One region of the Mesorhizobium sp. P3_B5 genome, then DNA from elsewhere that is predicted to be linked to it. Evidence: riboswitches for the same ligand, from Rfam matches in the RefSeq annotation. Region 1 holds a riboswitch; the other holds the start of a gene.
What was found. Region 1 has a riboswitch for cobalamin ahead of AC1DVW_RS18380 (CbtB domain-containing protein). Riboswitches for the same ligand answer to the same signal wherever they lie in the genome.

Region 1 (15,877 bases):
CGAGGATGCGCCTGGCGCGCGTCACTTCCTTTTCCGGCGGCGAGAAGACCTCATTGGCAAGCGCGATCTGCGAGGGATGGATGGCCCACTTGCCTTCGATGCCAAGAGCTGCCGCGCGCCTGGCGCCGGCGACGTAGCCTTCCGGATCGGAGAAATCGCCGAACGGTCCGTCGATGGCGCGCAGGCCGTAGGCCCGGCAGGCGACGGTCATCCGCGACAGGGCAAAATGCCACTGGTCGCCGGGGTAATCGGGATTGAGGCCGCCAATGTTGACGGTGCGCGCCTTGTTGCTGGCGGCATAGTCGGCGACGCCGAAATGCATCGCTTCCAGCCGCCCCGGAAACGCTGCGATCGCCTCGACATTGGCCATGCCGAGCGCGGTCTCGATCAGCGCTTCCAGCCCGACACGGGTCTTGTAGCCCTTGGCCATCTCGATCTGGTTGACCATCGCCTCGACCATATAGAGATCGGCCGGGACGCCGACTTTCGGCACCAGGATCGTGTCGAGCCGGTCGCCGGCCTGTTCCATCACGTCGACCACGTCGCGATACATGTAATGCGTGTCGAGGCCATTGATACGCACCGAGACGGTCTTGCCCTTGGCGTGCCAGTCGATGTCGTTGAGCGCCTGGATGATGTTCTTGCGGGCCCGCTCCTTGTCGGGCGGGGCGACCGCGTCCTCGATGTCGAGAAAGATGAAGTCGGCGGCGCTGTTCGCCGCCTTGTCGATCATCTCCGGGCTTGAGCCGGGAACGGCCAGTTCGCTGCGCTGCAGCCGGAGTTTTCTGAGGTGGTTGATTGTGTGGCTCATGGTGCGCTCCGGGATCAGGCGGCTTCGGCGATGGCGGATTGCTGCGAGCGGCGGAAATGCGCGATCGCTGCGCCGACGCCGGAGCCCGGTGCCAGCTTGACGCCGCAGTCGAGCAGCGCCAGTTCGGCGGCGGAAAGTGAGGCCAGCACCATCACCTCGTTCAGCCAGCCGAGATGGCCAATGCGGAAGACCTTGCCGAACACCTTGTTGAGGCCGCCACCGAGCGAGGTCTGATAGGTCTGGTAGGCGCGCTTGACGACATCGCCGCTATCGATGCCCTCAGGCACCAGGATGGCGCTGACCGTGTCTGAATGCCATTTCGGCGCTTTTGCGCAGAGTTTCAGCCCCCAGGCGTCGACCGCCTTGCGCACGCCTTCGGCGAGGCGATGGTGACGGGCGAAGATGTTGTCCAGCCCTTCCTCGGCGATGAGGTCGAGCGAGGCGCGCAGGCCGCGCAGTAGCTGCGTCGCCGGCGTATACGGGAAATAACCGGCGTCGTTGGCGCGGATCATGTCCTCGAAGGAGAAGAAGCAGCGCCGGTGGGTCGCTGTCCTCGAGGCTACGAGCGCCTTCTTGCTGACCGACAGGAAGCCGAGACCAGCCGGGAGCATGAAGCCTTTCTGCGAGCCGCTTACGGCGCAATCAACGCCCCATTCCTCCTGCCGGAAATCGATCGAGCCGATCGACGACACGCCGTCGACGAACAGCAGGGCAGGGTGGTTGGCGTCGTCGAGCACGGCGCGGCAGCCGGCAACGTCGCTGGTGACGCCGGTCGCGGTCTCGTTCTGCGTGCAGAAGACCGCCTTGATGCGATGCGCCTTGTCCGCCTTCAGCTTCTCGGCGTAGAGCTCGAGCGGCACGCCGGTTCCCCACTCGCAGTCGATCGCATCGACCTCGAAGCCGAGACGCTCGGCCATGTCGATCCACAGATGCGAGAACTGGCCGAAGCGCGACATCAGCACCCGGTCGCCGGGGCTGAGAACGTTGGTCATCGCCGCTTCCCAGGCGCCGGTGCCAGAGGAGGGGTAGATGAAGACGCGGCCGGTCTCGTTCTTGAAGACCTTCTTGATGTCCTCGAACAGCGGCAGGGTGAAATCGGGGAATGACCCGGCGCGCATGTCCTCCATCGGCAGGTTCATCGCCTGCCGGACCCGCTCCGGAATGTTGGTGGGTCCTGGAATGAAAAGATGGGTGAACCCGGCCATATGCGATCTCCTCCGATGCCTAGGGATTGTGGAGGAAGTGTCGTTTGGACGGCGTGTCGCAACAACACCTTGCCGGGTAAGTATTCGCGGCGCGCGGGTAGGTTCGTCCTACCCGGTCGGCCTACCCGAAAGGGGACGCCGCTTCTCGCTCGAATATAGCGCGACCGCCATCGCCCGGTTGCGAACGGCAAGCTTGTCGTAGAGATTTTTCAGGTGGTACTTCACTGTATTCTCGGAGATGCCGGTGCGGGTCGCGATCTGAAGGTTGGTCCAACCGTCGGAAAGCACCGCCAGCAGTTCCCGTTCCCGAACCGTGAGCTGCGCCAACGGCGTGTCGTTGACCTTGTTGATGTCGATGTAAGGGATGCAGATGCGGCCATGCGCGACCGCCAGGATCGTCTCGAAAATGATCGGCGGGTCGTCGAACTGAAAACAGTAGCCATGCGCGCCGAGTCGCACGCACTGCTTCAGGATGCCGATATCGTGGTCGTTGGAAAAGACCGTGATGCGCACATTGAGCTTGCGGCTCTGGATCTCGGCAAGGACATCGGCGCCGTCCATGTCGGCGAGTTTCCAGCCGATGACGGCGACGTCGAATTCGCCTGCCATTGCCAGTTCGAGGAAATGCCTGCCGCTTTGCACGCAGGCCAAAAGCTCGAAGCGCCCGTCGCATTCCAGCATTTCGCGCATCGCCGACACAACGAGCGGATTGCGCTCGGCGACGACGACGCGAACGCGTTGTCCTGCGATTGTCTCATTCGTTCTCTGTGACTTTACGGTCAAGGGCTTCCGGTTATCTTGGCCACATTACGGGCACAGGCGGATGCGGTGGTTTTCCAGCGCTTACACGACGGCAATTCTGCCCTATCCGCGAATGGGTGCTCTTTCCCCAGCGACATGCGCTGTCGCGCTGCCTGAAGCCCGGGCAGCACCATGTCTTGATGAAGGGACCCTCGTCCCGTCTGCGGGGCAGGGCGCATTTCGTTTGATATTCCCGTGCGTTGCGCGCTAGACCTGACAGGCACCTTTTCCGGGATTCCGATGGCGGGAGGCGCTGGTGGAACGCCAGGGCGAACAGACGACCGGCGCCAGAGCCGCTGAAGACGGCCACGCCGATATCTATGGCGAGGACGGCGTCATTCTGTCGTCATTCCTGGCCCAGATCGGTGCGGCGATCGCCGATCGCGACACGCTGACGCTGAAGCGTGAAGTCGACGACCTGCACCAGTCGGAACTGGGCGACCTGCTCGAAGCGCTTCACCCCGAACAGCGCCGCGTGCTGGTCGAACTCCTGGGCGCCGACTTCGACTTTTCCTCGCTGACCGAGGTCGACGAGGCGATCCGCATGGAGATCGTCGACAATCTGCCCAATGCGCAGATTGCGCAGGCGGTGCAGGAGCTCGATTCCGACGACGCGGTCTACATTCTCGAAGATCTCGAAAAGGAAGACCAGGACGAGATCCTGTCGCAACTGCCGTTCACCGAGCGGATCAGGCTGCGCCGCTCGCTGGACTATCCCGAAGAGACTGCCGGCCGCCGCATGCAGACGGAGTTCGTCGCCGTGCCGCCGTTCTGGACCATCGGCCAGACCATCGACTACATGCGCGAGGACAAGAACCTTCCGGACCGCTTCAGCCAGATCTTTGTCATCGACCCGAGCTTCAAGCTGCTTGGCGCCATCGATCTCGACCAGATCCTGCGCACCAAGCGCTCGGTGAAGGTCGAAGAGGTGATGCATGAGACAAGGCACGCCATTCCGGCCACGATGGACCAGGAAGACGCAGCGCGCGATTTCGAACAATACGATCTTCTCTCCGCCGCTGTTGTCGACGAGAACGAGCGGCTGGTCGGTGTGCTGACCATCGACGACATGGTCGACGTCATCCAGCAGGAGGCCGAAGAGGACCTTTTGCGCATGGGCGGCGTCGGCGATGAAGAGCTGTCGGACAGCATAGTCTCGACCTCGCGTTCGCGTGTGCCCTGGCTGCTCATCAATCTTCTGACGGCGTTCCTGGCGGCGTCGGTGATCAGCCTGTTCGACCATACGATCGAGCACATCGTGGCGCTTGCCGTGCTGATGCCGATCGTGGCGGGGATGGGCGGCAATGCCGGCTCGCAGACCATGACTGTCACCGTGCGCGCGCTGGCGACCAAGGATCTCGACATCTACAATGCCGGCCGCATCATCCGTCGCGAGATGGGGGTGGGCTTCATCAACGGCATCATCTTCGCCATCCTGATCGGCATCGCGGCGGCGGCGTGGTTCTGGGATCCGAACCTCGGCGGCATCATTGCGGCGGCGATGATCATCAACATGTTCGTGGCAGCCCTTGCCGGCATCCTGATCCCGCTGCTGCTCGACCGCTTCAAGATCGACCCGGCGGTGGCTTCGGCGGTTTTCGTTACCACGGTCACCGACGTCGTCGGCTTCTTTGCCTTTCTGGGGCTGGCCACATGGTGGTTCGCCCTGCCCTGAGGCGCGCTGTCGTTAGTGTTTCAGTTTGAATTTGCCTGAATGCGATATGCATTTCCGCTGTGGTCGATGGACGATCTTTGCGAGAAGGTGGATGCGGTTTGCGCCGAAATCGGCAAGCGCGCGCTTACAAAAGTTAGTCGCTGTATGAACAAGACAATCAAGATGCGTTACCACGAGGACAGCCTGGTCCGTGTCGGAATCCTCGCGCACGTCCTTCCGGCTCAACTTTTCAGTTTCTATGAAGAAACCTGGAAAGAGTACGAGAACGATGGCACCGGAGAGCCATACAGCCTTTGGCTTCCAACATACGGCTCTGGATATTATGACAGTGCCGAAGCTGCTGAAGCTGATGCCTGCGCGGTATTCCCTTGGTACGCTGCCGCAATTTTAAACTGAGACACTACCGCGCCGCGGGTAGTGTCTCAGTTTGTTGTGGTCGATGGACGATCTTTGCGAGAAGATGGACGCCGGAGCGCCTAAGCCGGGTCCGCGCGGACCATACAAAAAGGGGCCTAAGGCGGAGCTTCGACGGTAATCTTGATCGAGGAATAGTACGCCGCAACATTGGCAATGTCTTCATCGCTCAGGTGCTTGACGACCAACGACATCATATAACTCTTGCGCTCCCCGGCCTTGTAAGCCATCAGCGAGTGGACGAGATAGTCGTACTTCTGCCCGGCGAGATTGGGCGCTTCGCCACCGCCGGTCAGAGCTCTGCCGAGGCCATCCTTGCCGTGGCACGACTGGCATTTCACCGTGACTGTCCGGCCGGCGATGCTGTCGCCTGCTGCCTGCGCAGATGACGACGTGACCACGAAGGCAACCACGCCAAGGATCAAGCCACGCATACTATGCTCCGTGAATTGCTCCGTAGATCGGACGACAAGGCACCCTACACCCGGCGAGGCGGCATAGCGAATCTTCCATGGTCGAAGTCGGAATTTCAAACTGAGACACTACCGCGCCGAGCTCTCAATTGACTTTTACGTAAATGCCGTGCGAGGCTTGCGCGGGGCGCCATGTCGATTCCGGCATGGCATGGGTTTGGTTCGGGACAAAAGGGCGACGCCGCTTGGCGATCGCCCGGGATTCCGGCATCTGGAGTGACAATGCGGGAATATTACTCGATCACCGAACTGACCCGCGAATTCGAGGTGTCGACGCGGACGCTGCGCTTTTACGAGGATGAAGGGCTGGTGCAGCCGGTGCGGCGCGGCCGCACCAGGCTGTTTCGACCGTCCGACCGGCATCTGATCCGCCAGATCATGCGAGGAAAACGGCTTGGCTTTTCGATCAACGAAATCCGCGAAATCATCCAGATGTACAAGGAGCCGCCCGGCGAGGTCGGTCAACTCAAGCTGATGATCAAGCGCATCGAGGAAAAGCGCGAGGATCTGCGCCAGAAGCGCCGCGACCTCGAGGAAACGCTGGCCGAACTGGACCAGGCCGAAGAATCCTGTGTGGAGCGGCTGGTGGAGCTCGGCGTCAACACGTAGCCGACCTGTGTGAGCCGGCGCCTAAATCCAGCGCCGCACCCTTTTGGCGTAGTCGCGATATTTCTTGCCGAATTTGGCGGCCAGCACCTTTTCCTCGCCCTCGATCGCGAGTTTTTGCGTTGCGAAGGCCGCGATCAGGGCCAGCGGCAGAAACCATGCGATGCCCGAGACGAAGGCGACGCCGATCAACAGCAGCGTGTTGGCCAGATACATCGGGTTGCGCGTGATGCCGAAAGGGCCTGATGTCACCAGATGGTCCGGCACGGCGTTCGGGTTGAACGTCGTCTTGGCCCGTATCATGCTGCGGATGGCGGTGAACCAGAGTGCGGCGACGCCGAACAGCGCCACCCAGCCGGCGGCGAAAAGCAGGTCGCCCGCAATGTCGCCGATCCATGGCAGCGGGTAGAGCAGGCCGAGCGCGATGCTGATGGCGATGGCCGCGACATAGATCAGCGGCGGCCATGGTATGAGCCCGGGTTTCGGCTGACTGTCGGTCATTGCTGCCCTCCCTCCATCATCGAGCTCTCGGTCTTGGCGGTGCAGGTGCCGGCGAGCTCGCTAAGATGCGCCTTGAACTCCGGCGTCTGGTCGCCATTGTAGAGCCGATCGAATGTTGCCTCGCCTTGCAGCGTGTCCAGCATGCACACACAATAGCTGGCGCAGAACTCCGTGTCGCGCTGCTGCTGGCAGGATACCTGACACTCTTTCAGGAAGACCACTTCCCTTGTCTCCACCGGCGCCGGCATGATCTGCGAGAACAGCCAGACACAGCCAAACAGCAGCGGCTGATGGATCAGATAGAAAGCCAGGCTGTGACGGCCGATGAAGATCAGCGGGTTGGCCCATCGTCCGGGCGTGAGCGTCGCCAACCGCGCCAGCACGCCGGCGTTGGAAGCGAGCTTTGTAGCGGCGATGCCGACAAGAACCGCGCCGAACCATGGCAAGACGGGTACGTAGTCGTTGGAGCGCGGGTTGATCGCCGACAGACCAACCCACCACAAAGCAGGGTGGTCGAAGGCTTCGGATCTGAAGTAGATCGGCGCGGCGATCACCACCGCCGCGACGAGCAACGTCAGCAATGACGGCAGACGCAGGAACAAAAGGCCGAGCAGGCTGGCCACCGCGATCTCGTGCAAGATGCCGAAGAAGATGAAGCTGTCCGGCGTGACGAACCAGGTGACTGCCGATATGGCGATCGCCGCCACGGTGACCATGGCGAGACGCTTCCAAAAACCGTTCCAGCGGATCTGCCGACCATGGGCAAGAAACAGGCTGACACCGACCAGGAACAGGAAGGTCGAGGCGATGCAGCGCGCGTAGATCTTCCACCAGCCGAAGGCGGTCAGGCCGGGATCGGTGTAGTGGAAGTTCTCCAGATCCCAGGTGAAATGATAGCTGGCCATGGCGATGAGCGCGATGCCGCGCACGATGTCGATGGCGACAATGCGTTTCGGTTGATCCGGGGCAGGCGGCGTATGGATGCTCATGGTCTCGTAATTCTGATTCAGCTGATCTGAGACGACTAGCACGGTTGCACCGGACAAAAGAAGGCAGGCCGCAGGTGCCGCATCAGGGCTTGCTTTAGGCCAGTGCGGGAAAGCCTTTGGCCGGCTTCGCTTTTTGCCGTGAACGGGTCGGTTTCCTGTTACCGACACCAGGAACGCCACGCCAGATTGGCCGCGCGAGTCTGCTTTGGGGAAAGCAATGTCCACCCATGTGCGCCATCCGATCTGGCTTCCGGCCTTGCGGCCGGCGGATGCACGCACCTTTGCCTCGCTCTACGCGGTCGAGTCCTTCGCCCGCGCCACAGTATCGAGCGTCATCCCGATCCAGGCCTATGAGATCCTGCACAACGAGCAGATCGTCTCGATCCTCTACACCGTCGTGGCCCTGCTCGGCCTGTCGGTGACGCTGTTCATGCCGATGCTGATCCGCCGCTTTGCCCGGCGCTGGGTCTACACGGCCGGCGCCTGCCTGCTTGCCATCGGCTCGCTGTTCTTCGTCACCCACACGCTGGCCGGGCAATTGGCGGGCATGCTGTGCCGGGTCATGGGCGCCAGCGCGCTGTCGATCACGCTCAACCTCTACATCATGGACCACATCCGCAAGACCGACTTCATGCAGGCGGAATCGCTGCGCATGGCGTGGTCGATGTTTGCCTGGACCGGCGGCCCGACGCTCGGCATCTTTCTCTACACGCGCTTCGGCATCTATGCCGCGCATGGCGCGGTTGCCGTTTTTGCCATGATCCTGCTGGCGCTGTTCTGGACCTACAGGCTGGGCGACAATCCATCGATCCGCCCTGGCAAGACACGGCCCGCCAATCCGCTGGCCAATATCGGCCGCTTCGTCGCGCAGCCGCGGCTGAGACTGGCCTGGCTGATCGCTTTTGGCCGCTCCTGCTTCTGGACGACGTTCTTCGTCTACGGGCCGCTGTTCATGGTGATCACCGGCGAGGGCAAGCTGGCTGGCGGCTTGCTGGTGTCGGCCGGCAACGCGCTTTTGTTCATGGCCATTTTCTGGGGCAAGGCGGGAAAGCGCTTCGGCGGCCGGCGGACGATGACATTCGCTTATTTCGCCATGTCGGCGATGCTGTTGGCTGCGGGCGCCGTCGGCGAAACGGTGCCGTTGCTCACCGGCGCTTTTTTGCTCTGCGGCGCGTTCTTCACCATCGCGCTCGATGCGTTGGGCTCAACCGCCTTCATGCGTTCGGTGCGCTCCTATGAGCGGGCGCAGATGGCGGCGGTGTATCGCACGTATCTCGACTTTTCCGAGCTGACGCCGCCGCTGGTCTATTCGGTGGCGCTGGCGTTCTTCGGGTTGGGTTCGGTGTTCGCAACGCTCGGCCTTCTGGCCGCGGTCTGCGGCTTTGTCACCTGGCGCTATCTGCCGAAATCGCTTTGACGGTCATGGCTTGGGTGCCAGTGCTGTGTGCTGGTCACGCACCCAGTTGTGAAAGCGGTGCAGGTCGTACTCCTCGGGCATCAGCACGCCAGCCTCGTGGCGCAGCGAGCGCAGTCCTTTCTGGTTGACCTCGCAGATCGCGGCGTCTTCCTCCAGCACCTGCCGGCCAAAGGCGACGATGTTGTCGATATCGGCCTGGGGTGCTGCCAGTGCCTCGGGCGAAAAAAGCCATTCGGCGGTGAGTTCGGTCTGTTCGGGGCCAAGCGGCACCAGCCGCACCGTGCGGACATAATCGACGTGACCGACGATGAACATCGACGGCAGTGACGTGGCATAGGTCTGGCCGGCGGCGCGCTCGGCCGGCGTCAGCCCGGAAAAGACCGGGCCATGCGCCTGTCCGTCGCGCGACCAGGTCTCGGCGCCGGCGCGCAGGCCACCGGAAAATTCCGGCGCGTCATTGTCGGCATGGCGAACCCAGTCCGGGTCGTCATGGCGGCCCATCAGGCCACGGCCATAGATCGGCACCAGCCGCGACAGGTCCTTGTGGACGCCGGGGCAGTGCAGGCACTCGTTGAAGTTCTCCCAAAAGATCTTCCAGTTGCAGTTCATCACCTTCTTGAGCACGTGACCGCTGACCAGCGTCTCCAGCGGCCAGTTGGCGAGGCTGCCGGATGCAGGATCGAAAGATGTTTCGGCCGAGCCGTGGGCATCTTCGGCGAGATTGACGAAGACGAAGCCGCGCCACACCGACAGCGCCACGCGGTAGAGCGGGTGATCGGCCTTGTCGAAACCTTCGGGCAGCGATTTCGAGGGAACGCGCACGAGGTCGCCGCGCAGCGAATACGACCAGGCGTGATAGGGGCAGGTGATGAGCCGCGCCTTCAGCCGGCCCTTGCTCTCCTGGCAAAGCTGCGAGCCGCGATGCCGGCAAGTGTTGTGGAAGGCGCGCAGCACGCCGGTGTCGTCGCGCAGCACGACGATCTCCTGCGTGCCGACGCGAAAGGTCCTGAAAGCCAGCGGCTGGGCGAGGTCGGCCTCGCGGCAAACCAGCAGCCAGTTTTTGTACCAGATGGCGTCGAGGTCGCGCTGATAGGCGTTTGCGTCCCAATAGGCCGAGGAGGGCAGCGTCGGCTCAAGCCGGGTCAAGCCGTTATAAAGGTCGCGCTCGCCCGGGTTGGGTTGCATGGCTGGCTTCCTGTGATGCGCCAGCCGACACCCAGGCCAATCTCTTGTCAATCACGCCACGGCATTGCCGGTTTCGACCGCAATGCCTTAATCATGTCCTTGAACAAGAGGATTGAGAATTGGCTGCACGGCAGATGTCGCTTACGCCGGAACTGGTCGCGCGCTGCTGGCGCGCGATCGAGGATACCGGTCCCGATCCTGATGCTGCGCATCTGGATGATGGCGACTATGATTCGTTGCTGGACGCATTGCAGGCGGAACTGCCTGACTCGGAACCGCTGTGGCTGTTCGGCTACGGTTCGCTGATCTGGAAACCCGAAATCGACCATGTCGAGGAACGTGTCGCCACGGTGCGCGGCTGGCACCGGTCCTTTTGCATGAACATGACGCGCTGGCGCGGCACCAAGGACAGCCCCGGCCTGATGATGGCGCTGGACCGTGGCGGACAATGCAAGGGCGTCGCCTTTCGCCTTACCGACGACAACAGGCGGCAGCAACTCGGCAAGCTTTTGCGGCGCGAAGTGACGCTGAAGCCGACAAGCTACCATCCCCGCATGCTCAGCCTGTCCAGCGACAGCGGCCCGATAAAGGCTTTGGCCTTCGTCATCAACCGCAACGGTACGACCTATGCCGGCCCGCTCGCCGAAGAGAGGGTCGTCGACAGACTGGCTACATCCTGTGGGCACTGGGGCTCAGGCGCCGATTATCTCTACAACACGGTGAAAAACCTGGAAGAGCGCGGCATTCACGACCGCCATCTGTGGCGGCTGCAGCGCCTCGTTGCCGAGCGGATCGCCGCGTCCGCAGCTTAAGGCCAAGGTGGCGCATTCGCGCTGGTAACCGGCGGAATTTGGTTTGCCGGGCGCTGCGATTTTGCCTATAGTCGCTGCTGTCGTCGGTTCCGTTTGGAGCCAAGAGGGAATGCGGTGCGGGCTGAGTTGTTGCCCAATGCCGTGGCTGCCCCCGCAACTGTGTGCGGTAGTCCTCTCCATATGCCACTGAAGATTTTTCTTCGGGAAGGTGGGGAAGGGCGCTGATCCGCGAGCCAGGAGACCTGCCGGCGACAGGGATAGTGACTTCTATGCCCTCGGGTGGAGGGCGAAAGGACAAGACATGAATACCGCTTCCGTCTCTCTCGGCGCTTCCGTTTCCTCGCAGTCGCGCTTCATGCAGCTGGTGCTCACTGCATTTCTCGGCATGTTCGTTGTCGGGGTTGTTGGCTTCTCGCATATCGATGTGGTCCACAACGCTGCGCACGATTATCGCCACTCGATGGCGTTCCCCTGCCACTGACGAGGAATTGACATCATGAACCTGTTTCGCAACGTCGTGTTCATCGCGGCGATCGCAGGGCTCGTGGCTGGCGTCGTTCTCGCCTGCATGCAGGCCTTTGCCACCGACCCTCTGATCTACCAGGCCGAAGTTTTTGAGAAGGCTGGCGGCCACCAGCACGATCATGCTGCGGCACCCGCCGCCAGCACCACCAATGCCATGAGCAGTGCCGCACCGGCGGAAAACGCCATGAGCTCAGCGCCAGCGCCTGTCGAAGCGGCGGCTCCGGCTGAAGACGAAGGCTGGTCGCCGGCCGACGGCTTCGAGCGCTTTGCCTTCAGTGTCGTCGCCAATATCGTCACCGGCATCGGCTTCGCGTTGATTCTGGTCGCGGTTTCCGAGTTCGCTGGCGGTATCGGCAGCTGGCGCCAGGGCGTGTTCTGGGGCCTGGCCGGCTTTGCGGTGTTCACGCTGGCGCCGGGCCTTGGCCTGCCGCCCGAACTGCCGGCAATGCCGGCGGCCGACCTCATGCAGCGCCAGATCTGGTGGTGGGCAACAGTGGCGGCGACAGCGGCTGGCCTTGGCCTTCTCGCCTTCCGCAAGTCGCTGCCGTTGGCGATCCTTGCCGTGGCTTTGATCGTGGCGCCACATATAGTCGGTGCGCCGCAGCCGGACAGCTTCGTGACAGCAATCCCGGAAGGCCTGCACCATCAGTTCGTGGTGGCGGTTACGGTGACCAATCTGGTGTTCTGGCTGGTGCTTGGTGCTGCCGTCGGCGTGGTGCGCGGACGCTTTACGGGCACAGCCACCAGCCTGCGCGACAGCTTTGCCTGATCGCAAAGAACTGACCTTCGCCCCCACGCCGAAAGACTGGTGAGGGCAGGCGCTGCGCCGTGGACCTATATTGCCACCGCGCAAGCCTATGACGACGAAATGCGCGAGCGCATCGCGCTGCATCGCTCGCGGCGCGGCGAGGGCTGGATGACCATCGATGCGCCACTCGATCTTGCGGGCGCGCTCGCCGCATTACCGGACGGTCAACCTGTTTTGATCGACTGCCTGACACTGTGGCTGACCAATCATATGCTGGCCGACCATGATCTCGAGGCTGAATGCCTGGGGCTGGCGGACGTGCTGTCGCGGCCGCGCGGACCGTGGTTTGTTGTTTCCAACGAAGTCGGCCAGGGCATCGTGCCCGACAACGCGCTCGCGCGCCGGTTTCGCGATGCTGCCGGCCGTCTCAACCAGCAGGTCGCGGCGGTCGCCGACACAGTGCTGCTGATGGTGGCGGGATTGCCGCTCAAGGTGAAATGATATGGCTGATATCGAAGACAAGGATGCCGAAAAACACCGCGCCAAGATGGTCAAGCGCAAGGCGGTGCAGGATGCCGAGGTAGCAGCCAAGACGGTCGAGAAGGGACTTTTGATCGTCAACACCGGTCCCGGCAAGGGCAAGACCACCGCCGCCTTCGGGCTGGCGCTGCGCATGCTCGGCTATGGCAAGCGCGTCGGCGTCGTCCAGTTCATCAAGGGCAAATGGCACACCGGCGAGAAGGATGCCTTTGCCGCCTTCGGCGACCGTGTCGTCTGGCACACGATGGGCGAGGGGTTTACCTGGGAGACGCAGGACCTGAAGCGCGACATCGCCGCCGCGGAGGCTGCCTGGACCAAGGTGCTCGAACTGATGGCCGATCCGTCGATCAGCCTGCTGGTGCTCGACGAATTGAACATTGCGCTGCGCTATGACTATCTCGACCTCAACACAGTGGTCGCGGCGCTGAAGGCACGGCGCGAAGGCCTGCATGTCGTCGTCACCGGCCGCAACGCCAAGCCAGCGCTGGTCGAGGCCGCCGACCTGGTCACCGAGATGGGCGTGACCAAGCACCATTTCTCGGCCGGCGTGAAGGCGCAACAGGGGATAGAGTTCTGAGGGTTTCTTGCCCTCCCCACAGAGGAAAGTGGCTCAGAACGTCACTGCGATCAGGATCGCGGACAACAAGCCGAACAGCCCGATCAGCAGGTAGTCGGCGACTTGATAAAGCCTCAGCGCCCGTCTGATATCCAGGCTCTCCGCCTCGCGCCGGCCGCCTTCGCCCATGAAGGCATCCTCGACGATGACGCCGCCATAGCTGCGCGGCCCAGCCAGCGCCAGGCCGAGCGCGCCGGCCATCGCCGCTTCCGGCCAGCCGGCATTGGGCGAGCGATGTTTCTTGGCGTCGCGCAGCATGGCTGTCCAGGCATTGCCGGGATCGGCATCCCTGACCAGAAAGGCGGCGAGCACGATCAACAGCGCGGTCAGCCTGGAGGCCGGCAGGTTGATGAAATCGTCAAACCGGGCCGCAGCCCGGCCGAAGGCCTCGTGGCGCGGGGTGCGGTGGCCGATCATCGAATCCGCGGTGTTGGCGGCCTTGTAGGCGACGCCGCCGGCCAGCCCGCAAACACCGGTCCAGAAGGCCGGTGCCACGATTCCGTCGGAAAAATTCTCGGCCAGGCTTTCGATTGCGGCGCGGGCAACGCCCGGTTTGTCGAGCCTTTCCGGATCGCGGCCGACAATGCGCGCGACGGTGATACGACCCAAGGCCAGACCGCCGGTGTCGAGTGCATCGGCCACCGCCTCGACATGCTCGAAAAGGCTCTTCTGCGACAGCAGCGACGTCGCCAGTATGGCGGTGATCACCATGCTGGTGGGAAATATCTGCCAGAGCACGATTTGCAGCACAAAGGCGATTGTCGCCGGCACCAGCACGATGACCAGCAATGCCAGGACGCCTCGCCGGCGACGCAGCGCGTCGGAATCAGTGGCGCGGTTGAGCCTGCGGTCGAGAAAGGATATCAGCCTGCCGAACCAGGTGACGGGATGGCCGATGGCGCGGAACAGCCAGTCCGGGTAGCCCAGGGCACGTTCAATGGCCAATGACAGGAAGGCGATCAGGATCGACATGAAGCTTCTTGAAGGAGCGATTGCTGCCGTGGATCACGGCGGGAGCTTGGGCCGGGCGAGCGCGCTCTTCCCTCACGCGCCACAGCCTTTCGTCGACCTTTCGACGGGTATCAATCCGCACTCCTATCCGCTTTTTGAGCTGCCCGCCACCGCCCTGTCACGATTGCCGGAAGCCGGGCGTGGTCGCGAGCTGGCCAAGGTCGCTGCCGCGGCCTATGGCGCGCCGTCGGCAGCGCATGTCGTGCTGGCTCCCGGCACACAGATCTTGTTGCCGCGCGTCGCTTCGCTGGTCAGCCCCGGCAGGGCGCTGGTGCTCGGTCCGACCTATGCCGAACATGCTCGCGCAGCCGCGATCGCCAGCCATTCGGTCGCGGAAGTCGACGATTTCGAGGCTTTGGCCGGTGCCGACCTCGCCATCGTCGTCAATCCCAACAATCCGGACGGGCGCGTCATAGAGCGCGAAAGGCTGCTGCAACTTGCCGAGACATTGCGCGCCAAGGGCGGGCTGCTGGTCGTCGACGAGGCGTTCATGGATGTCGGTCCGCGCGCCGAGAGCCTGGCCGGCGATGTCGACCAGGGCGGCATCGTCGTGTTGCGCTCGTTCGGCAAGTTCTTTGGCCTCGCCGGCTTGCGGTTAGGTTTTGCGCTGGCCGATCCGCAGACGGTCGAACGGCTGGACGCGCAGTTCGGGCCGTGGGCGGTTGCCGGCCCGGCGCTCGAATACGGCATCCGGGCGCTCGCCGACAGCGGCTGGCAGACCGAGATGCGCGCGACACTCAAGGCTGAGGGGGAGCGGCTGGATGCCTTGTTCGGCCGCTTTGGCGTTCCGGTCGCCGGCGGCACCACGCTGTTCCGCTATCTAAGGCTGGCGGACGCAGCCGGCCTATTTTCGGCGCTTGGCGAGCGCGGAGTCCTGCTTCGCCATTTCACCGACCGGCCGCATCTGCTGCGCGCCGGACTGCCGGGAAGTCAGGAGGAATGGCAGCGGCTCGAATCCGCTCTTGCCGAGTGGGTGCACAAGCGCGACGCTGTCGCTGAGGAGATCGCGCGATGATGATCCATGTCTGTTCACTGGCAAAAGTCGATGAAACCGTAACGAAGACCGGCGCCGAGCGGCTGCTTTCCCTGCTGGCGGCGGGAACCGAAGTGGTGCGCCCGGCTTCGATCGTTCCGGAAAATCATCTGCATCTGGTCATGCACGACATTGCGGTGGCGCAGGAAGGCATGACCATGCCGGGCGAGGAGCATGTGCGCAATCTGCTCGATTTCGCCCGTCAATGGGATCGTGTGAAGCCGATGGTCGTGCATTGCTATGCCGGCATCAGCCGTTCGACGGCGTCTGCCTACATCATCGCCGCGGCGCTGGCGCCGAAGCGCGACGAGGTCGAGTTGGCGCAGACGCTGCGCGCCCTGTCGCCCTCGGCGACACCCAATCCGCGATTGATTGCGGTCGCCGATGCGCTGCTTGATCGCAATGGCCGGATGGTTGAGGCGATCCAGGCGATCGGGCGTGGCGCGGACGCTTTTGAAGGCACCCCCTTCGCACTGAGGATCGACGGCTAGGGCATGTCGATATTCAGGTGATGC
Region 2 (15,877 bases), on a different contig from region 1:
GCTCTGAACAACTGAATCCGCGCATCTCACAGCCAAGGGCGTTCGACTTTGGCCGATGCTGCGCAGGGGAGGAACCCATGGCGGCTCAGATCTTCTCGGCCATATTCGTCATCATCGTCGGCGTCGGCGGTTGCGTCGCCTATTTCTGGGGCGCCAACAAGCTGGTGGACATCATCTTCCCGTCGCGCGGCGTTGCCGGTGCGGCGGCCATCGACAATCTGCGCCGGCAAGGGCTGGTACGGCCATGGTTGTTTGTCGGCCCGGCCATGATCATCCTGACCATTTATCTGATCTACCCGGTGGTGGCGACGCTCTGGCTGTCCTTCTTCGACCGCGGCGGCGAGCATTTTGTCGGCTTTGCCAATTATGAATGGGCGTTCGGCGACCGCGAATTCCGCAACTCGATCCTCAACAACATCATCTGGCTGGCGGTCGTGCCGGCCGCCTGCACCTTCCTCGGGCTGATCATCGCCGTGCTCACCGACAAGATCTGGTGGGGCACGATCGCCAAGAGCCTGATCTTCCTGCCGCTGGCGATCTCCTTCGTCGGCGCCAGCGTGATCTGGAAATTCATCTACGAATATCGTGGCGAAGGTCAGGTGCAGATCGGTCTGCTCAATTCCATCATCCAGTATTTCGGCGGCCAGCCGCAGGTGTGGATATCGCTGCCGTTCTGGAACAATTTCTTCCTGATGATCATCCTGATCTGGATCCAGACCGGCTTTGCCATGGTCATCCTGTCGTCTGCCTTGCGCGGCATACCCGAGGAAACGCTGGAGGCCGCGGTCATCGACGGCGCCAACCCGTTCCAGATCTTCTGGAAGATCATGGTGCCGCAGATCTGGGGCACCATCGCCGTCGTCTGGACCACCATCACCATCCTGGTGCTGAAGGTGTTCGACATCGTGCTGACCATGACCAACGGGCAGTGGAACAGCCAGGTGCTGGCCAATCTGATGTTCGACTGGATGTTCCGCGGCGGCGGCGATTTCGGCCGCGGCGCCACCATCGCCATCATCATCATGATCGCGGTCATTCCGATCATGGTCTGGAACATTCGCCAGGCGAACAAAGAGACGGGAGGGCATTGAGATGGCCGTCGCAACGGGAAAATCCTTTGCCAGCCGCTTCGGCGTCCACATCGCCGTCCTGATCTTCGTCGCGATCTGGACTGTGCCGACGCTCGGCATTCTGGTCTCGTCGCTGCGCGACAAGGACCAGATCATCGCCTCGGGCTGGTGGAACTCGTTCTCCAGTTCCACCCAGACGGAAGCCGGCCGGTTGCCGCCGGCCTCGGGGCAGGTCGAAAAGGACGGCAAGTTCGTGCTTGCCGGCAACATCTTCGGCGAAGGTGCCGCCCGCAACATCAGCGCCTTCGGCGTCAAGTCGGCCGCACCGACGCAATACCCGGCCGGCACGACAGCCGATCTCGGTGACGGCGTGAGCTTGCAGGTCAATGCCGACGGCACGTTCGTTATGTCCTCGCCCAAGGCTTTCGAGGGTGACCGCGGCCAACGCGTCTACTACGCCTCGTCGGCGCCGCCGAAATTCACCACCGACAACTACAAGACGGTGCTGTTTTCGGAAGGCATCGGCCGCTCGTTCATAAACTCGCTGACTGTCACCATTCCGGCGACCGTCATCCCGATCCTGATCGCGGCTTTCGCTGCCTATGCGCTGGCCTGGATGCGGTTTCCTGGCCGCGCGCTGCTGATTGCGGTGATCATCGGCCTGCTGGTCGTACCGCTGCAGATGTCGCTGATCCCGCTGTTGAAAATCTACAACGGAGTCGGCCTGTTCTTCGGCGTGCCGTCGAAAACCTATCTCGGCATCTGGCTGGCGCACACCGGCTTCGGCCTGCCCTTCGCGATCTACCTGCTTAGAAGCTACATTGCCGGCCTGCCGCGCGAAATCATGGAATCGGCGCGCATCGACGGCGCCAGCGACTTCGAGATTTTCGTCAAGATCGTCTTGCCGCTGTCGTTCCCGGTGCTGGCCTCCTTCGCCATCTTCCAGTTCCTCTGGGTATGGAACGATCTGTTGGTCGCGATGGTTTTCCTGGGTACCGAGGCGGACCAGATCGTGCTGACCGCCAAGCTCAATGCGTTGCTCGGCTCACGCGGTGGTGATTGGGAAATCCTGACGACATCGGCTTTCGTGACCATCATCGTGCCGCTGATCGTGTTCTTCTCGCTGCAGCGCTATTTCGTCCGCGGTCTGCTTGCAGGCTCGGTGAAAGGAGGCTGAGACCATGCAATCCGCTTTGAAGGCGACCTCGAAGCCCGATCTCGCTGTCGATCGAGACTGGTGGCGCGGCGCGGTGATCTACCAGATCTATCCGCGCAGCTATCAGGACTCGAACGGCGACGGCATCGGCGACCTCAAGGGCATCATCGGCAGGCTGCCCTATATCGCCTCGCTCGGCGTCGATGCCATCTGGATCTCGCCTTTCTTCAAGTCGCCGATGAAGGATTTCGGCTACGACGTGTCGGATTATTGCGACGTCGACCCGATGTTCGGCACGCTGGCCGACTTCGACGCCCTGACCGCCGAGGCGCACAGGCTTGGCCTCAAGGTGATGATCGACGAAGTGCTGTCGCATACCGCAGACAATCATCCGTGGTTCAAGGAAAGCCGCTCAAGCCGCACCAATGCCAAGGCCGACTGGTATGTCTGGGCCGACGCCAGGCCCGACGGCACGCCACCCAACAACTGGCTGTCGATTTTCGGCGGCTCGGCCTGGCAGTGGGACACCAGTCGCCAGCAATATTATCTGCATAATTTCCTGGCCGAGCAGCCCGATCTCAACTTCCACAGCCGTGCCGTCCAGGACGCGCTGCTCGAGGTCACCCGCTTCTGGCTGGAGCGCGGCGTCGACGGCTTCCGCCTCGACACCATCAACTTCTACTTCCACAGCCAGGGGCTGGAAAACAATCCGCCGCTGCCGCCGGAAGAGCGCAACGACCAGACCGCTCCTGCGGTCAACCCCTACAACTACCAGGACCATCTCTACGACAAGAGCCGCCCGGAAAACCTCGCTTTCCTCGAACGCTTCCGCGCGCTTCTCGACGAATATCCGGCAACCGCCGCGGTCGGCGAGGTCGGCGATTCGCAGCGCGGCCTGGAAGTTGTGGCGGCCTACACCGCGGGCGGGAAGCGCGTGCACATGTGCTATTCGTTCGATTTCCTGGCGCCCGAAAAGATCAGCGCGGCAAAGGTGCGCTCGGTGCTGGAATCCTTCGGCAAGGTCGCCAGCGATGGCTGGTCGTGTTGGGCTTTCTCCAATCATGACGTGATGCGCCCGGCGTCGCGCTGGGCCGCCGGCGAGGCCGACGAGACCGCCTATCTCAAGGTCATCTCGGCGCTGCTGATGTCGCTGCGCGGCTCGGTCTGCCTCTATCAGGGCGAAGAGCTCGGGCTCGGCGAAGCCGAGCTGCAATTCGAGGATCTGCAGGACCCTTACGGCATCCGCTTCTGGCCGGAGTTCAAGGGCCGCGATGGCTGCCGCACACCGATGGTGTGGGATGCCACGGCCAAGAATGCCGGCTTCTCCTCGGCAAAGCCCTGGTTGCCGGTGCCGGGAAAACACCTTTCGCAAGCGGTCAACGTGCAGCAGGGCGACGACAGCTCGCTGCTCGAGCACTACCGGCGCTTTCTGGCTTTCCGCCGTCTGCATCCGGCGCTGGCCAAGGGCGATATCGAGTTCATCGAAAGCGAGGGCGACACGGTTGCCTTCACGCGGCGCGAAGGCAACGAGCAGATCGTCTGCGTCTTCAATCTCGGCGCAGGGCTGGCCAACATCGATCTCGGCGGCCGCGCGCTGCAGCCATTACCGGGGCACGGGTTTTCAGGACAGACTGGCGCCGGCTCTATCCGTCTTGGCGGCTACGGCGCCTGGTTCGGGCGTATCGACTGAATTTGCTAGAAGAATTCACTGGGAGGAAATCATGGCCGATGTCACGCTAAGACAAGTGAAAAAATCATATGGCAATCTGCACATTCTGCACGGCATCGATCTCGACATAAAGTCGGGCGAGTTCATCGTCTTCGTCGGCCCTTCGGGTTGCGGCAAGTCGACCTTGCTGCGGTCCATCGCCGGATTGGAGGAAATCACCTCCGGCGAGCTCAAGATCGCCGGCGAGGTGGTCAACGACGTGCCGCCGTCGAAGCGGGGCATCGCCATGGTGTTCCAGTCCTACGCGCTCTACCCGCACATGACCGTCTACGACAACATGGCGTTCTCGATGAAGATCGGCAAAGAGAACAAGGCCGAGATAGACCGGCGCGTGCGCCAGGCGGCGGAAATCCTGCAGCTGACCAAATATCTCGACCGCTTGCCCAAGGCGATGTCGGGCGGCCAGCGCCAGCGCGTCGCCATCGGCCGCGCGATCGTGCGCAATCCAAAAGTGTTCCTGTTCGACGAGCCGCTGTCCAACCTTGATGCGGCACTGCGCGTCGCCACCCGCATCGAGATCGCCAAGCTCAAGGAATCGATGCCTAACACGACGATGATCTACGTCACCCATGACCAGGTCGAGGCGATGACGCTAGCCGACCGCATCGTGGTGCTCAAGGAAGGTCATATCGAGCAGGTCGGCACGCCAATGGACCTCTACAAGAAACCGGGCAATCTGTTCGTTGCCCAGTTTATCGGTTCGCCGGCCATGAACATCCTGCCGGCGACGATCGAAACAACCGGCAATTCGACTGTCGTCAGCCATGTCGGCGGCCGCAAGGCGACAGTGCCAATCACCACGCCGACTTCAGCGAAGGGCGCTGCGGTGAGCTTCGGTGTTCGGCCGGAGGATCTGGTGGTCTCCACCGGCGCCGATTATCTTTTCGAGGGCAAGGTGGACTATGTCGAGCAGCTCGGCGAGGTTCAGCTCATCTATGTCGACATCGGCCGCGCCGACCTGCCGCTGGTGACCAAGCTGCCCGGCAATGTCGAGGTCAAGCGCGGGGCGACGCTGCGGCTGAGCGCCGATGGCGGTGACCTGCATATCTTCGATGCAGACGGACATTCCTTCGCACTGCACAAGCCGGAAGCAAAGGCGGCTTGAGGCCGACCGGTCCGTATCAACAAAAAAGAGCGGCGGGCCTGGCCCGCCGCTCTTTTTTCTGGAGATCGACTTCGGCTTTTAGCGGCCGAAGAGGTTCCGGTCGCTGCCCTGAGGGGCCGACTTCTGGACGTCACCCGACGAGTTCAGCAGCTTGTAAACCGGCGAGCCGGTGTCGCGTACCGAAGACGTCTTTGTGTTGTCGACGTTGACGGTCGCCTGCTTGCTGATGTCGGTCCCGCCAACGCTGTCGTTGTGGGCATAGGCGCTGCCGGCGGCAATCATGAGGGCGGCGGCGGCAAGAACAATCTTCTTCATTTTAAGTCTCCTGAATTTTCGTATTCCAGCAAGCGGCAATGCATTTTGCCGGGATCGGCTTAGTTGTGACCGAAGAGGTTACGGTCGCTGCCCTGAACGACGGGCTGCTTGTCAGCCGGAGCCGACTTCTGAATGGAAGCGGTGTACGAGCTGTCGACAGCCGGGACGGCCTGGTTGGCGCCGAAGTGGTCGCTACCATTGGCGAAGGCGCTGCCGGTGATGGCCAGAACGGCGACGGCAGTGAGAACAATCTTTTTCATTTTTAGTACTCCAGTATCTTAGTTCATCAGTCCGTCTAGCGGCGTGTCTTGGAAGGAATTCGCATCGTTCGGACAGCCCCGATGTGGGTGAGGCCAGCGCCTGTTTCCAATCACGAAGTTGTTCCGCGTGGACCATGGCTCTGCACCTTGAAATTGTACCAGAGCCTCCTACACTTTCTATTTTAGTGAATATTTTCAATTCGTTATGCTGTGCCGCCCGTGAGCCAGCTGACGAATTGGCAAACCAGCGTTCACACCGTCCTGCACGCTCTGTCAACAGAAACGAACCGTTCGGTTCGATTTTAGAAACTGCTAATAGTCACTTTTCGAAACCGTTAACTGTTTTTAGCGCCGCCGCAGGTCGAATCCGATGCGCGAAGCGGGCGGGTCACGGCCGGTGAAAGGCTGGGTTCGCGTCACAAATCCTGGCCGGTGCATTTCGCCTATGGTGTCGCGCTGCATGGATGCGATGTCGCTTTCATGCCGATGGCGCGGCCGCTGTCGTGATTAGATGATGGCATCTCAGGTGCCGCTTCGTGACGATGAAGCGGAGAATTGGGAAGCCGGTCAAAACCCGGCGCTGCCCCCGCAACGGTGGTGGAGTTCAAGTCGCAACGGGAGACCACTGGGCCACAGGCCTGGGAAGGTGTCGCGACCGTCCGCAAGGACACTCCAGAGCCCGGAAACCAGCCCGAAATAGCTAGACTCGACTGATCGCGGTGGGCGGTCAAGAGGTGGATGGTGCATGCCGGCCTTGTCGCCGGATTGCGATCGGTCTTTCCTCCATCACCACCAAGTTCAGTCCTTTGAAGATGAGGACAGGACATGGATGCGCGCAACGACATGCTGAGGCTCTTGCACAGCCGTAGGGACGGCTACTCGCTCGAGCAGCCCTTCTATACCGATCCCGACTACTTCAAGCTCGACATGGAGCTGATCTGGTATCGCGACTGGCTGTTCATCGGTCATGATTGCGAACTGCCGAAGCCGGGCAGCTACATCACCGCCCAGGTCGGCGACTATCCGGTGGTGCTGGTCCGCGACCAGCAAGGCAAGATCAACGCGTTTCACAATTCCTGCCGCCATCGCGGCAGCCGCGTCTGCAACGCAGAGAAAGGCACTGCGGCCAAGCTCGTCTGCCCCTATCACCAGTGGACCTACGAACTGGACGGCAGGCTTTTGTTCGCAAGGCAGATGGCCGAGGGTTTCGACAAGAGCCAGTTCAGCCTGAAGCCGGTGGCGTGCGAAAGTGTCGGCGGCTACATCTTCATCTGCCTGGCCAGGGAGCCGGCGGACTTCGCGCCGATGCGCGCCATGATCGAGCCTTATCTGTTGCCGCACCGGCTGCGCGAGGCAAAGGTCGCCTTCGAATCGACCATCGTCGAGAAGGGCAACTGGAAGCTGGTCTGGGAGAACAACCGCGAGTGCTATCACTGCGCCGGCAACCATCCGGAACTGTGCAAGACTTTCCCGGAAGCACCGACCGTCACCGGCGTGCAGGGTGCCGACAGCGACCCGGAAATGCTGGCGCACTGGGCGAAATGCGAGGCGGCGGGCCTGCCGAGCAAGTTCCGCATCGATACCGCCGGACAGTTTCGCGCCACCCGCGCGCCGCTGCTGCGCGATGCCGTCAGCTATACGATGAACGGCAAGCGCGCGGTGAAGAAGAACCTTTCCGACAGCGTTTCGGCCGACCGCATCGGCACCTTGATGCACTACCACTACCCGACGACCTGGAACCACATCCTCATCGACCACGCCGTTACCTTCCGCGTGCTGCCGATCAGCGCCACGGAGACGGCGGTGACGACGAAATGGCTGGTCCACAAGGATGCGGTCGAAGGCGTCGACTACGACCTTGCCGAGCTCACCCATGTCTGGACCGAGACCAACGACCAGGACCGGCGCATCGTCGAGGAGAACGCCTTCGGCATCCTGTCGCCGGCCTATGAGCCTGGCCCCTATTCGGAGTTGCATGAGGGCGGCGTGATCCAGTTCGTCGACTGGTATGCCCGCTTCATCGGACCGCGCCTTGCCGAGGGCGGCCGGCCCGCGCTGCGCAGCGTTGCCTGAGAAAGGGTGAAGGGATGAATGCGATGACGGACCTCGGGCTCTACCGCCATCTCGACGAGATGGCGCCCTGGAACGACAGGCTGCAGGTGTTGGAAGTGATCGGCGTCAGCGACGAGGCGCCGGAGGTGAAGACCTTCACCTTCCGCTCCGACAACCAGACATGGTTTCGCTACAAGCCGGGACAGTTCGTGACGCTGGAACTGCCGACCACTGAGGGCCCTTTGATGCGGACCTATACGCTGTCGTCGTCGCCGTCGCGGCCGTTCTCGATCGCGGTGACGGTGAAAGCCCAGGCCGGCAGCATCGGCACGCGCTGGATGTTCGATCATCTGAAGCCCGGCGTTCACGTGAAGGCCTATGGGCCGGCGGGCGACTTTTCGCTGCACAGCCACCCGGCGGCCAAATACCTGTTCATTTCGGCCGGCTCCGGCGTGACGCCGATGATGTCGATGCTGCGCTGGCTGAACGACTGCGCGCCATGGACCGATGTCGGCTTCGTCAACTGCGCGCGGCGGCCCGAGGAGATCATCTTCCGCAAGGAACTCGAACTGCTGGGAAGCCGCATGCCGGGCCTGTCGCTCGGCTTCATGATCGAGGAGCGCTCCAGCCGTGAGGGTTGGTTCGGTCATATGGGGCGGATCGACGCGATCCGGCTGCCGCTGCTGGCGCCGGACTTCCGCGAGCGCGAAATCTTCTGCTGCGGCCCGGACCCGTTCATGCGCGCGGTGCGGCAGATGCTGGAGGCCTCCGGCTTCGACATGGCCTATTACCACCAGGAGAGTTTTGCGGCTCCCGCTGTGGAAGAAGTCCCGGCTCCGTTCACATCGCCGGCTGGGATCGAAGTGCCTGCCGACACTGTTACGCCGGTTCGCTTCTCGCTTTCGGATGTCGACGCCGAATGCGTTGCCGGCCAGACCGTGCTGCAGACGGCGCGCGCTTCTGGTGTGAGAATCCCTGCAGCGTGCGAGTTCGGCCTGTGCGGAACCTGCAAGGTGAAGAAGGTTTCAGGCGAGGTCGAGATGAGCCACAATGGCGGCATTCTCGATCACGAGATCGATGACGGCTTTATCCTTGCCTGTTGCTCGCGGCCGCTGTCGGCGCTCGAGATCGAGGCCTGACAGGACCGCGGATTGGCCGCTTGCCTTTGCATGCCGGCCTGACCCTGGCCGGCGCTCCGTCTTGCCAAAGAACGGCCAAGTGGCTAGACGCTTTTCCAGGGCAAGGCGAACCGCAGCGACCGGTGATCGCTTCCGGGCAGCCTGGTGTGGGGACGTTTGATGGAGCAATTGGTCTACGCGGTCGCAAGCAAGGACATCGTTTTCGAGTCCTTTGACGGCGAAGCCGTAGTCCTCGATCTTTCGAACGGGAAATATTTCGGCTTCTCCGATTCGGGCAGCGGGGTCTGGCAGGCGCTGTCGTCCGGTGTTGGCGCCCACGCACTGGTCGGACAAGCGGCTGGCGGGGCCACAATAAAGTCAGCCGAGCTCGACCGCTTCATTTCCCAACTGCTCGAATTCGGCTTGCTCGTGCGTGCGGCCGATGCAGCCGCGCAACCCATCTCGGGCTCCCTGCTGGCCCAACTCGCCGGCAGCAGCGAGCCGCTCAAGGTCGACATCCATGACGACCTTGCCGATCTCATTCTTGTCGACCCGATCCACGAGGTCGAGGAACCTCTCGGTTGGCCGGCGGTCAAGCCGGCGCCCTGAAACCACCCAAGTAGCCCGGTCGGGCAACGCTGGAAGTCAGCCATGCCAGGCGTCACCCTTCAAACCCTGACCGACTATGCCCGTCACGTGCTGGCGGCGGCGGAAAGCGCGGCTGAGCGCTATCCGGTCACCACCACGGTCCGCTTGCCGCGGCTGGACCTGACGGCGCATCTCAGCCCCGGCGCCTTGGCCGAAGCTGTCGGCCATGGCCTCGTCCCTGCTCCCGACGACCAGCCGAGCGTGGGCGACTGCCGCATTTTCGTCGCCGATCCTGATGTTGAGGGCATCCCCGCCCCGGCGACATGGGGCCAAGCCGACTACACGCATCACGCCTTCGCCACGCAGCTGGCCGAAGCCGGATTGCGCGGCAGCTATTTCCATGACCTGGATTTCTGGCAGTTCTACGATCCCGAACGTCGCGTCGGCGCACAGCTGATGAGGTCCGCCGATGGGTTTCCGCCCTGGGAGCAAGGGGCGCCGCTGCGCGCCTTCCTGCATTGGGAGTATGCCGCGCGCGGCATGCGGCTTACCCATGCCGGTACGCTGGGCATTGGCGGCAAGGGCATGCTGTTCGCCGGCGCGGGTGGGGCGGGAAAATCGGGAACGGTTGTCGCCGGACTGCTCAACGGGCTCGACAGCGTCGGCGACGACTATGTGCTGATCGATACCGACAATGGGGTGACTGCCCACCCCTTGTTTGCCACGCTCAAGCAGGACCCGGAAGGTTTCCGGCGGCTGCAGCTCGAACGAAGGTTGAAGTCGCACGGTCCGCTGAACTGGCAAGGCAAGTATCCGTTTCACATCGATGACATCGCGGTCCGGCCAGTACCTGCAAGTCTGGACATCGTCGCGCTGGTGGTGCCACATATCAGCGGTGGTGAGACAAGCTCGATCATGCCGGTGTCGCGCAAGGACGCCATGATTGCGCTGGCGCCATCCGGAATCGCACAGATGCCGGGCGAACGGGAAAGCGGCTTTCGCTTTTTTGGCGAACTGACACGCCAGCTGCCGTGCTATCGCCTGTCGCTGGGGACACGGCCCGAGGAAATCGCCGGCACGATTTCGGCGTTTCTCGCACGAGGCATTTTATGAAACTCAGCGTAATCGTGCCTGCCTACAACCGCGAGCGCTACGTCGTTTCGGCATTGCGGTCGCTGCTCAGGCAACGCGACGCCGCCGATCTCGATATTATCGTCATCGATGACGGCTCAACCGATGGCACGGCCGAGGCGGTGCGCGCCATAATGGATGAGACTTCGTGCATCCGCCTTTTCCAGCAAGCCAATGGTGGTGTCACCAAAGCACGCAATGCCGGCCTCAGGCAGCTTCTGCCGGAAACGGAGCTTGTGTCATTTCTCGATTCGGACGACATCTCGCCCGCCGGGCGTTTCAAGGCCGACCTTGCCTGCTTCGAAACCGATCCAGGTCTCGAACTGAGCTATTCGCGCATGACACTGGTTGATCTCATAGACGACGAGACACTTGAACCGGCAACCGAAAGCCACTGCGTGACCGTTCGCGGGATTCATCTGTCGGCGGGGATTTTTGCTCGCCAGTTTGTGGAACGCATCGGCAGTTTCGACGAGGACTTCAACCAGGCTGAAGACACCGACTATCTGCTGCGTGCCTTTGAAAGCAGTCCAAGATACATTATGCCCGATACCGTGGCTCTCTACTACAGGCGTCATCCCGGCAATATGACAAGGGAGGCCGATGTCCCCCTTCGCGAGTTCATGCGCGCCATCCTCAAATCGATGAAGCGTCGCAAGGCCGACCCCTCCTTGCGTCCGATCGAAGGGATTTTCGATTTCAAAGAGCTCGCGCAGTGGCGCTTCATGTGATGAGCGGTTATGGCGTCGTCATCCCGGCCTTCAACGCGGCAGCCACCATTGCCGAGACGCTGAGATCGATCACGGCCCAGACAGTGCAGGCCGAAACCATCGTCGTTGTCGACGACGGCTCCACCGACGACACCGTGGCGGTGATCGAGGCGCTGAAGCTGCCGGTGCGGCTTTTGCGCCAGGAAAACGCCGGCCCCGGCAGCGCCACGACAAGAGGCATCGCAGCGCTGTCGACCCCCTTCGTGGCGACGCTTGATGCGGATGATCTGTGGTTGCCGACCAAGATTGAAAGACAGCTTGCGCATCTGAACCGGCTCCCAGGGACATCGGGCGTTTTCACGCACTGGCGTACCTTTCGTGACGATAGGCCCGAAGTGCCGGAAGTCACCTCTGTGGCGGGCTGGTCGCGGACCACAATGCTGATCCGCCGGGAGGTCGCCGATGCCGTCGGGCCGATTGTCGACCCGCAAGGGGGGCGTGGCGAGATGATCGATTGGATCGCTCGGGCGCGCGAGGCAGGTTTCGTTCTCGACATGTTGGATGAGGTGCTGGCGCTCAGGCGTATCCGACCAGGCAGCCTGTCCTATGGCCGCGATTCCACTCGAGACCGCGGCTATCTCGAAGTCGCGCGGCTCGCCATGCAGCGCCGGGCGCGTAACAAGGCGGTTCCCGATTGATGGCCAGGTCAGTCCGCCATATCGGCCGCCGGTTTCCGGACTATGGCTGGTCCTGGCCGACCGGCAAGCTCGACCAGTTGCTCAAGGCAGCCCTGCTTCCCGACGCGGAAGCGGCCTGCCAGCACGCGGCGCGCTGGCTCGACGAGAACGATATCGATCTCGTCTCCTTTCGCGAGCACCGGCTGCTGGCAGCGATTTCCGACAGGTTCGGCCGAAAACTCGCGGCCCATCCCGCCTATCCACGCCTTGTCGGCCTGCAAAAGATGCTGTGGACGAAATCGCGCATGGCAATGCGCGAGGCCGAACCGGCGCTGCAGGCAATGGTGGAGGCCGGCTGCGCCGTCATGCTGATCAAGGGCGCCAGCCGCATCGCCGTCAACGCCTCGGCGCAGCGCGGCCGGGTGGCGCATGACATCGACATCTTGGTGCGTCTACAGGACATGACCGCTGCTTTCGACGTGCTGCGCGAGCGTGACTGGCAGATCGCCACCGGCGTCAGCCCGCACTATCTCAGGACCCGGCTGGCGTCCGTGCGCTCGATGAACTTCTTCAAGGGCAGTTTCGGCGACATCGACCTGCACCAGCTTGCCTATGACGGGTCGCAGCAAAGCACGGAAGACGATCTGGCGATCTGGCAGCGGGCGGTCGCGGCCGAATTCAGCGGCGTCAGCGTCTTTGTTCCGTCGCCGGCCGATCGCATGGCGCTGGCCATCGGTCATGGCGGCCTCGATGCCCACACCCACAGCGACTGGCTGGTTGACTGCGCCGTGGCCATCCATGGTGGCGCGGTCGACTGGGGGGTGTTTAACGACATCCTTGCCAGGCGTGGTCTTGCCGTTGCCGCGGCGGTGGCACTCTCCTATCTGGCGCTCGAGATCGGCATTGCGGTGCCTGAGACAGTTCTTGCAGGAACAGTTGATATGGCCGATCGCGCCGGCCTGTCGCGATGGTCCTCGGTGCTGCAAGCCAAACCGCGCACGGATTTCGGCGGCCTCGTCTGGCTGTCGCGCGGGTTCGCCAAGCAGTTGCGACTGAAACGCAAGCAAGGCCGGCTGCAGCAATCGGCGCCGGACGTCGTCTGGCGCGGCAAGACGACCAAGCGCAAGGTCGAGCCGACACCGACCCCTTACGTGCTGTCGCAGACCATCCCCTGTCCGGATAGGACCGGAGAGATGGTCCTGGATGTGACCGTCAGGATCGCCGTTCCCCCGGTGCGGCGGCGCATCGAGATGGAAATCAATGCCGCCGGCCGGCATGTCGCGCGCTTGCGCTCGCTGGTCATCAGCCGCGCCGGCGGGCAAAGAGTGCTGCACTTTCGCGGCAAGGTGACGCTGGACGAGACGCGGCAGGCGCTGGTGCTCGAGGCACGACCGTCCCGCCAGTTCCGCACATGGGACGATCAAGCTGCCGTCGCCAGCTATGGCGCACTGCCCTTCCAGTTGCTCTCGGCAAAGTTCTCACCACTCGGCTGAAACCGTCCCGCAAGACGCCCTCAGACCCCGTAGCGTTCGGTGCGAATGAGCCCTGCCGGAACGTCGGCGTCGATCAACGCCTGGGCAGCGGCGGAGACGAAGGCATTCGAGCCGCAGACGAAAGCGAGCTTTGGCGGCTCGGGCAGCCGCACTATCGATTGCATCATCATGGCGGCATCGATGCGCCGCGAATAATCCGCCGGCCTGCGGGCGGCCTCGCGCGTCAGCGTCAGCACCAGGTCGAACCCATCGCGCCGATCATCTAGGCCGATCAGCTCGTCGCGGAAGATCACCTCGTCCCAGACCCGCACCGAAAACACCAGCGCGACCGGCGCTGCCGACTTCAACGCACCGCGATGGCGCACCATTGCCATCAGCGGCACCACGCCCGAACCGCCGCCGACCAGCAGGATGGGGCCGCCCTCGCTGTCGGACCAGACGAAGTGACCGCCGAGCGGTCCGCGCAACTCGATCTCGTCGCCGACCGCCGCCACCTCGTGAAAGAACGGCGAGACCTCGCCGTCGTCGAGCTTTTCGATCGCCAGCTCGATTGTCGCGCCGGCTTCCGGTGCGGAGGCGATGGAGTAGGAGCGGCGCGCCTGATAGCCGTCGGGCGCCGTCAGCCTGACATCGACATGCTGTCCGGCCCGATAGGCGAAGGGCCGAGACAACAGGAAGAAGAAACTGGTGACGCGCGGCGTGCGCTTTTCGATGCGGGTGATTTTTGCCGTCTGCCAGGGCGATTGCACTGCTGCTGCATCGCTCATGGGTCGTTCGTGTAGCGCTGCTCGCGCCACGGGTCGCCATAGATGTGGTAGCCGCGCAATTCCCAGAAGCCCGGCTCGTCACGTTCGTTGAACTGCAGCCCGTTCAGCCATTTGGCCGATTTCCAGAAATAGAGATGCGGCACCAGCAGCCGCGCCGGGCCGCCATGGTCGGCGGTGATCGGCTTGCCTTCATAGAGCAGCGCCACCATCGCCTTGCCGACCGTGAGATCGGCAGTCGGCACATTGGTGGTGTAGCCGTCGAAGCCATGCGCCAGCGTGAAGCCGGTCGGCGGCTCGATGCCGGCGTCGGCAAGAATGTCGTCGACCAGCACGCCTTGCCACGGCGTGTCGAACTTGGTCCATGCGGTCACGCAATGGATGTCGCGCGTCATCTTGGTCAAAGGCAGCGTGTTGAACTCGGCCCAGTTCCATTTCTTGATCGGGCGCGGCCCATGCTTCAGCGTGAACGACCAGTCCTCGGTACGCACGCGTGGCGTCGGCCCGGCCGACAGGACCGGAAAGCCTTGTTCGAGATACTGGCCCGGCGGAATGCGCGCGTCCGCATCCGTCGGGGGCTTTCGCCCGGAAGAGAAGCCGCGAGTGACCATCGGGACAATCCGTTTGCGCTACGGCCGAAATCGACCGCAACCAGTCTTCTCGAAGATTTCCCGGCGGGCAACAGGAATCTTGGGCTATCCGACAGGCTCGCCGCCGATGCGGCAAGCCTGTCGGACTTCATGCCTCAGCCGGCAGCGAAGGGCACGGCCACGAATATCTGTGCGTCGCCGCGATCGACGAGCAGCAGCACGGATTTCCTCCCCGACTTGCCGGCCTGCGCGATCGCCTGATTTGCCTGTCTCGCGTTCTTAACCGGGGTCTGGTCGACGCCGACAATGACGTCCCCTGGCTGGAGGCCGGCAGCAGAGGCCGCCTTGTCCGGGTTGACGCGCTCGACCAGAGCGCCGCGCTGGTTGTCCTGCAGGTTCAGTTGCTCGCGAACATCCGGCGTGAGGTCGGTGAGGCCAAGGCCGAGTGACGGCACGCGCAAAGCCTGTTCAGAGGACTTGCCGCCATTGCCTTCGGCCGAGGCGGTCTTCACATCATCGCCATTGCGCCCGACATCGGCGGAAATCTGCATGGCCTTGCCGTTGCGCCAGACATCGAGCGTTTCCCTCGCGCCTGGCGCTACGTCGGCGACGGTACGCGACAGGTCTTTCGGTTCCTTTATCTCCTGACCGGCAAAGCCGGTGATGACGTCGCCGGTCTGGATGCCAGCCTTGGCCGCCGGCGATCCGTCGGTGACCTCGGAAACCAGCGCCCCGGCGGGATGGTCGAGGCCGATAGCACTGGCGACGTCCGGCGTCACCTCCTGGATTTGTACCCCGAGATAGCCGTATTCGATATTGCCGCCCTTCATCAGCTTGGCGACCACTTTTTGCGCCTGGTCGGACGGGATGGCGAAGCCGACCCCAACGCTACCGCCATTGGGCGAATAGATCGCCGTGTTGATGCCGACGACATTACCGCTGACATCCACCAACGGACCGCCGGAATTGCCATGATTTATCGGCGCGTCGATCTGGATGAAATCGTCGAATGGGCCGCTGTGCAGGTCGCGGCCGCGCGCCGAGACGATACCTGATGTGACCGTGGTGCCGATGCCGAACGGATTACCGAAAGCCAGCACCTGGTCGCCCGGCATGAGC

Region 2: linked by a shared signal. The riboswitch ahead of AC1DVW_RS06395 (aromatic ring-hydroxylating oxygenase subunit alpha) and the one ahead of AC1DVW_RS18380 (CbtB domain-containing protein) in region 1 are both predicted to bind cobalamin.

What each region holds. Positions count from the first base shown of each region.
Region 1 covers NZ_JBFUGR010000006.1:363,565-379,441, reverse strand. The annotation lists gene AC1DVW_RS18440 (HpcH/HpaI aldolase/citrate lyase family protein) at 1-811, opposite strand, end outside; gene AC1DVW_RS18435 (aminotransferase class V-fold PLP-dependent enzyme) at 826-2,016, opposite strand; gene AC1DVW_RS18430 (LuxR C-terminal-related transcriptional regulator) at 2,125-2,799, opposite strand; gene mgtE (magnesium transporter) at 3,074-4,492, shown strand; gene AC1DVW_RS18420 (hypothetical protein) at 4,532-4,888, shown strand; gene AC1DVW_RS18415 (c-type cytochrome) at 5,005-5,340, opposite strand; gene AC1DVW_RS18410 (MerR family transcriptional regulator) at 5,602-5,988, shown strand; gene AC1DVW_RS18405 (methyltransferase family protein) at 6,010-6,486, opposite strand; gene AC1DVW_RS18400 (acetyltransferase domain-containing protein) at 6,483-7,475, opposite strand; gene AC1DVW_RS18395 (MFS transporter) at 7,693-8,892, shown strand; gene AC1DVW_RS18390 (aromatic ring-hydroxylating oxygenase subunit alpha) at 8,896-10,077, opposite strand; gene AC1DVW_RS18385 (gamma-glutamylcyclotransferase) at 10,197-10,889, shown strand; cobalamin riboswitch at 10,957-11,153, shown strand; gene AC1DVW_RS18380 (CbtB domain-containing protein) at 11,191-11,370, shown strand; gene AC1DVW_RS18375 (CbtA family protein) at 11,386-12,183, shown strand; gene AC1DVW_RS18370 (bifunctional adenosylcobinamide kinase/adenosylcobinamide-phosphate guanylyltransferase) at 12,223-12,663, shown strand; gene cobO (cob(I)yrinic acid a,c-diamide adenosyltransferase) at 12,665-13,279, shown strand; gene cbiB (adenosylcobinamide-phosphate synthase CbiB) at 13,313-14,290, opposite strand; gene cobD (threonine-phosphate decarboxylase CobD) at 14,289-15,344, shown strand; gene AC1DVW_RS18350 (tyrosine phosphatase family protein) at 15,344-15,853, shown strand.
Region 2 covers NZ_JBFUGR010000002.1:283,432-299,308, reverse strand. The annotation lists gene AC1DVW_RS06425 (carbohydrate ABC transporter permease) at 78-1,091, shown strand; gene AC1DVW_RS06420 (carbohydrate ABC transporter permease) at 1,093-2,247, shown strand; gene bglA (beta-galactosidase BglA) at 2,252-3,916, shown strand; gene AC1DVW_RS06410 (ABC transporter ATP-binding protein) at 3,948-5,060, shown strand; gene AC1DVW_RS06405 (DUF680 domain-containing protein) at 5,139-5,375, opposite strand; gene AC1DVW_RS06400 (DUF680 domain-containing protein) at 5,435-5,635, opposite strand; cobalamin riboswitch at 6,143-6,344, shown strand; gene AC1DVW_RS06395 (aromatic ring-hydroxylating oxygenase subunit alpha) at 6,461-7,708, shown strand; gene AC1DVW_RS06390 (FAD-binding oxidoreductase) at 7,732-8,826, shown strand; gene AC1DVW_RS06385 (PqqD family protein) at 8,986-9,414, shown strand; gene AC1DVW_RS06380 (serine kinase) at 9,457-10,506, shown strand; gene AC1DVW_RS06375 (glycosyltransferase family 2 protein) at 10,503-11,255, shown strand; gene AC1DVW_RS06370 (glycosyltransferase family 2 protein) at 11,255-11,932, shown strand; gene AC1DVW_RS06365 (nucleotidyltransferase family protein) at 11,932-13,404, shown strand; gene AC1DVW_RS06360 (ferredoxin reductase) at 13,425-14,171, opposite strand; gene AC1DVW_RS06355 (molybdopterin-dependent oxidoreductase) at 14,168-14,779, opposite strand; gene AC1DVW_RS06350 (DegQ family serine endoprotease) at 14,914-15,877, opposite strand, start outside.